2 regions of the Sulfobacillus sp. hq2 genome follow, and region 2 is predicted to be linked to the other one. Evidence: riboswitches for the same ligand, from Rfam matches in the RefSeq annotation. Region 2 holds a riboswitch; the other holds the start of a gene.
What was found. Region 2 has a riboswitch for cyclic di-AMP ahead of CO251_RS07015 (LysM peptidoglycan-binding domain-containing protein). Riboswitches for the same ligand answer to the same signal wherever they lie in the genome.
Positions count from the first base shown of each region.

Region 1: linked by a shared signal. The riboswitch ahead of CO251_RS01550 (peptidoglycan-binding protein) and the one ahead of CO251_RS07015 (LysM peptidoglycan-binding domain-containing protein) in region 2 are both predicted to bind cyclic di-AMP.

Region 1 covers NZ_NWUL01000011.1:93,327-96,525, reverse strand. The annotation lists gene CO251_RS01555 (class I SAM-dependent rRNA methyltransferase) at 1-795, opposite strand, end outside; cyclic di-AMP (ydaO/yuaA leader) riboswitch at 1,084-1,229, shown strand; gene CO251_RS01550 (peptidoglycan-binding protein) at 1,233-2,774, shown strand; gene selD (selenide, water dikinase SelD) at 2,957-3,199, shown strand, end outside.
Region 2 covers NZ_NWUL01000031.1:24,281-27,479, forward strand. The annotation lists gene CO251_RS07010 (NUDIX domain-containing protein) at 1-401, shown strand, start outside; gene CO251_RS07015 (LysM peptidoglycan-binding domain-containing protein) at 519-1,673, opposite strand; cyclic di-AMP (ydaO/yuaA leader) riboswitch at 1,685-1,831, opposite strand; gene codA (cytosine deaminase) at 2,144-3,199, shown strand, end outside.

The DNA.
Region 1 (3,199 bases), on a different contig from region 2:
CACCTGGTTCAACCCATTCGCCGCTGCGTTCTCTTGAGCGCGCGCCACCGCGTTCTCATCGATATCAATCCCAATGACAGATTGCGCGCCGTGTTTGGCGGCTGTAAGACCAAAGCCCCCCGTGTGGCAAAACGCATCAAAGACTTTCCGGCCCGCAGCCAATTCCCCGGTACGCCGACGATTGGGATATTGGTCAAGAAAATGGCCTGTTTTCTGGCCGTCTGCCAGATCCACTAGCATGACCACATCATTTTCTATGATATGGACAGGGGACACCATGGTTCCAAACAACATGCGGTTCGTGCGCGGCAGTCCTTCTTTCGTGCGCACGGGAACATCCCCCCGCTCGTAAATTCCTTGGGGCTGAAAAATCGCGACAAGCTCGTCGACAATATCCGCGGTAAAGGGCACCAATCCCAAACTTAAAATTTCCACCACCAGCATCGGCCCATATTTGTCCACAATCAACCCTGGCAATTGGTCGGCTTCGGAATTGACAACGCGGTAAGCATCTTTATGCCCAAGTAAATCCTGTCGCATCTGCGCCGCGTCACGCACCCGGCGGCGAAACCATGCCCCATCAATCACGTCATGCACATCACGCGTGAGCAGACGAAAGGCAATTAGCGATGCCGGATTGAAAAACCCTTTGCCAACAAACCGTCCATTGACCTCGGTTAATTCGACCACCGTTCCTGGCGTTAAATCGGCATGATACATCTCTCCACGATATACCCACGGAGCCCCTTCAAGCACTCGGTGCGGTCCCGTTTTTAAACGCAGGCTCCCAGCCACAAAACCCCTCCTATTCATATCCTTAGGTAGTATAGGCTTATCGTGTGGCTTTTTACCACAGATTTCATGGGCATGATACGCCTTTATGTATCGTGTCCCTATTTTTCCTCTCTTTTCGCCCCAATATCCTCATATCTGTCGAAAATTCCCATTAGCCTTAGAATATGTCAATTTCGCCAAAGACTCCTGCTGTTACCAGCTAACGCTGTTTATCCCGGGACTATCCAGCATTTTTCGAGCTGACAGTATAAGCGCTGTCCCGTAACGTAACATGTGACGCGTATTTACGTGTTAATTCCGTCGAATCTCCTAAAAGGTGCTTCTTAGGAGTACGGAGAACCCGATGCTTTTTGGGGTGAATGATTCCGCCGGGAGTCAAGAGGACCTGTCCTCTAACCCGTCAGCTAACTCCGAAGACGCAGAACAGGAGCGAAAATATGCACAAACGTTGGATGGTGACGGCCGGAGCGGCTCTAAGTGGCAGCCTCGCACTCCTTGCCGTCGGACCCGCTTGGGCCGCAGAATTTCCCGATCTCACCATAGGCCGTGCCGGCGCCACCGTCGCCGTTGTACAACAGCAACTCAACGACCTCGGATATCACACCCCTGTAACAGGGCATTACACCGCGGCGACAGCAAGGACCGTGCGTGCCTTTCAAGCGCGCAATCATATTGCCATCGACGGCATTGCGGGTCCCATCACAGAAAAGACCTTGGTGAACGACCTAACTCAAGTGTATATGCCCATCAAGGGCTCACTCGGACAGCACATGCTTTCGCTAGGGGACTACGGTTCTGCCGTGACCACCTTGCAAGGTGATTTATCCCAATTAGGATACAATCCCGGTCCTGCCGATGGGGTCTTCAATCAACAAACAGGACGTGCCGTGCTTGCCTTTCAAGCGCACGCGGGTATTGCAGTCGATGAAGTAGTCGGTCCTCAAACGGTGCATGCCTTAATGGTCGCCATGGGCTATGCGCCGTCATCTTCCGCGGCCCCCTCCCCCTCATCAGGGAATCCGCCTTTAGCCCCTTCCACTCATAAGATGGTGCTAGGATATTACACGCAATATACGCCGCAGTCTACCGCATCGCAAACCAGCTTGTCAGAGAACCTCGGTAGCATCAACACGATTGCGCCGTTGTGGTACACGGTCCATGCCGATGGCTTGATCGGGCGCATGGGCTATCAGCGCGCTACGGTGCGTGCGTATGCCCAAGCTCATCACATTACGGTTCTCCCGTTAGTCACCAATGCTGGCGGTAATGACGCGATCCTGACGAACGCCAGCACACGCAGTGCGGTAGTCGCCGAGCTGACGCAATTGGCAGTTCAAGACGATTACCAAGGCTACAACATTGACTTTGAAGGTTTAAGTGCCCAAGACCGTTCTGGACTCAATGCCTTTATCCAGTCGCTCAGTCAATCTCTTAGCCCTTTAGGGAAAGAGGTCACGGTGGCCGTTATTCCCCGCACCTCCACGGATCCCTACGGACGCGCCTATGATTATCAATTCTTGGGGCAATACGCCACCAAAGTGGTCCTCATGACGTATGACTATCATGACATCGGCTCGGCGCCAGGGCCTGTCGCCCCTATCGGATGGGTCACTAATGTAGTCAACTACGCTTTAGCCCGCATCCCAGCTTCCAAGATTGTTTTAGGACTTGCCGCCTACGGCTATAACTGGTCTTCGGACGGCAATACCGTAGAGGTCCATGACGAGCAAGCGGTGAACCTGGCTGCCCACTACGGGGTGCCCATCACGTGGAATTCGACGTATGATGAAGCCACGTTTCAGTACCAAGCTGCGAATGGCACGACCCACACTGTGTGGTTTGAAAACGGCTATAGTGATGCCTTTAAGCTGGAACTGGCCAAACACGATCATCTCGGTGGGGTCGCCATTTGGCGCCTCGGCGATGAGGATCCGCACTTGTGGACCGTCATCCGTTCCATCTGGTATGGACAACAATAGCCCTTGAGCCAGCGCCATTGAAGTCAAACCCTCCGGATAACAGCCGGGGGGTTTAATCCATCGCTCAAACTCTTTGCCCTTATGACTGTGCTATGATACAGAAGACTGGAGGCCTCGTTGTCTCCAGAATCATCATGAAAAATTTTCCGCCAGGCTTTCTGGAGGATCCAGGAGGTGAGGATATGCACCCGCGCTTAACACAGATGACCAGCAAATCGGGATGAGGGTGCAAGTTAGGTCCGGAGGACCTAACGAAGGCACTAAGCTTTGTGCCACCCCGCCTTCATGCGGATTCTGATGTCTTAGTGGGCAACGAAACCCACGATGACGCGGGCGTTTACCGCCTCACGCCAGATCAAGCCCTTGTGCAAACCGTGGACTTTTTGACACCTGTTGTCGACGATCCTGAACTATTTGGCAAAGTC
Region 2 (3,199 bases):
TGGGGGTGGATGGGGCCGTCTTTAAGCAACGGGAACTGTTATTGATTCGTCGTCGCGACTCTCATCAATGGGCACTACCTGGCGGCGCGGTAGAAATCGGTGAAACGCCGAGTGAGGCGGTTATCCGTGAGGTTGTCGAAGAAACAGGTATCGTGATGCAGGCCGATTACGTTGTAGGGGTGTTCGATAACTGGATGGATCGCCGAGAGACGTCACATCATTTATACCATATTGTCATTCGCGGGCACTATGTAAGCGGTGAACTCTTGCCACAACCAGAAGAGATTGCTGACGTCCAATGGGTGCAGCCGGAGGAATTGCCTCCTCAAGACCAGTTTCACCCGGGACATTATGACCGCGTTGTGAAAGTGCTTGATGGGGCGATTGGCGTGATGGATTAGAGACGCCGAAGGTTCCATACCCCTTGTGTCAAGAGACCAAAGTCCAAGACATGCGTAAGAAAAGAAGAGGAGAAGCAGCATATCGCTTCTCCTCTTCTTTTCTTAGTAAGGGCCCATTTATTGATTAACAAAACCTGCCCCGTAATAATGGTCGACATAAAAAGGCGCATCAAGGTTGGAAACCATGACGGTCTGACCGGGAGCTGGCGCTTCAATAAAAGCTTGGGAATATCCAAGAGATGGATCCGAACCAATATATATACCGACGTGGGAAGCACCCGGGCCGTCAGTGCTGAAGAATACAAGGTCCCCGGGTTGTAATTGCGACTCTGGTATCTTAGTAACATAGTCGTACTGGGCCCAACTGGTGCGGGGCATGGGAATTCCGTTTTGTTGGAACACATATTGCACCAAACCAGAGCAGTCAAAGCCAGTAGCCGGAGAAGTGCCTCCCCAGACGTAAGGCACGCCCAAGTACCGTTCGGCCGTTTGCACAATGGCTTGTCCAAAACTAATGGAAGCATTTTGGGCAGGCAATTGAACAGCAGCGCTCGTAGAAGCCTGTGCGCCAGAAGGAATCGCGAGGACTTGTCCTACGTTTAATACATTGGGGTTACTAAGATGATTGTACGATGCAAGAGTCTCCCAAGAAAGTCCGAATTGCTGCGCAATTCCGGCCAAAGTGTTTCCCGCTTGTACCACGTATTCGCTACGATTTCCGGAGGCGGAAGGCGCTGGAGCCGGTGTTGATGGGGCTTGCGCGGCAGGACCTGCGATGGTCAACACTTGACCGACACTGATGAAATTGGGATTGGATAAATTGTTCCAAGACATCAGTTGTGATACGGTAACGTGAAATTGAAAAGCAATTCCGCCAAGCGTATTTCCCGGTTGAACGGTATATGTTGACCGTGCGTCTGTGAACGGCAAGGCTGCGCTTGATACTGCGGTTCCGCGGTCAGCACCACCGTACCCAATGGTCAATACTTGTCCAACACGAATTTCATTGGGGTTGGCGATGTGGTTCAAGGTAGCCAGCGCTGATACAGTCGTGTGAAACTGCCACGCAATGCTGCTTAGGGTATCTCCGGGTTGTACGGTAAACATACGCGCCGACAAATACCGCGGCGTTGCGCTAGCGGAAGCTGCTGCCAGCGTGTGGGGAGAAGGGGAAGTGTAGTGAGATGTTGGAGACATTCCCATAGCGAATGGGATTGCCATTAAACCCACAGCCATACTGGCAACCGCTTTCTTAGACGGCAATAGATTCAAGAAATAGGCTCCCTTCCTTCGGGTATTGCCTTCGAGGTTAGTTCGCTGGTTCGGGCTGAAGGAGCCCTACTGTCCCAATTGTGACAGATTCACCCTGGATTTTGGTCCAGTAATCCCCCGTACGTAATTGTGCAATTACGATTCGGCGTCGTGGAGTCGCCGAAACTATACGAAAAACCGGTGATTTTGTCATTCCATGCCAAAGGCAATAAAGTGCCAAAATTGGCGATGAGAGACCAAGAAATGAAAATATAGTCCTCAGTCTCAAAATTATATATATGTGGAAGAAAATTCCAGGAGGATAAAAGCGAGGAGTATATAAATAATAACAGATAATAGGACTAGGTGCCAAGGCCATTGTTCCTCGTAAGGAATATTTGGCTTTTAGGCTCACAAGACAAGGATTTATAGAAGTTGTGCGTTAAAATTTTTTGTCGGGAGAATTTTGGTGAGAGGGGACAGGCAAAGAAATGGACGCGAGCGGCTCATTGCGTATTGCAAATGTTCGAATAGAGGGCGATTCGGAATTGCGTCAGGTCGTCATAGAAGAGGGGGTGATTCGGTCCATTCAACGCCAAGACAAAAATTTTGCAGCTGATTTAGATGCCGAAGGTGGTTTGTTGGTTCCGTCTTTGGTGGATCCGCATGTGCACTTGGATGCGGTGCTGACCGAGGGCTTTCCCGCACCTAATTACAGTGGGACTCTTATTGAAGGCATTGAGCGCTGGAGTCAGCGCAAACCTTACTTAACCGAAGAGGACGTTATTACCCGAGCGGAAGAGGCGATTCGGTGGCATATGGGGCAGGGCGTATTAAAAATTCGGTCGCATGTAGATATTTGCGATCCGAATTTAACGGCGTTAAAGGCGTTAATAACCGTTCGGGAACGGGTCCGCGACGTCGTGACCCTGCAGTTGGTCGCTTTCCCGCAAGATGGCATTTTTTGTTTTCCCGACGGGCCGGAGTTGATGGACGAAGCAATGCGGTTAGGGGCTGATGTCGTAGGGGGAATTCCGCACTACGAATGGACAAGGGAGGATGGCATTCGGGATGTTGAGTATGCATTTAAACTTGCGGAAAAATATGATAAGCCCATTGATATTCATTGTGATGAGACCGACGACGATCAATCGCGTTTTGTCGAAACGATGGCCAAGCTCGCCTACGAGCGGGGATGGGGACAGCGCGTTACGGCCAGCCACACCACGGCGATGGGTTCATATAACGACGCCTATGCGTTTAAATTAATTCGTATTCTTGCCCGGTCTGGAATGGCTATTGTCGCGAATCCGCTCGATAACGTGGTCCTGCAAGGACGATTTGATACCTACCCGAAACGCCGTGGAATGACACGCGTAAAGGAATTGATGGCGGCTGGGGTGCCTGTCGCCGCGGGCCACGATTCGATTATGGATCCCTGGTATCCGCTTGGCACCGGCAGTCAGCTATTTGTCGCATCCATGCTTGCGCATGTGGGGCAACTGACGGGTACCGAAGAGCTTAAGCAATGTTTCAACAGCATTACA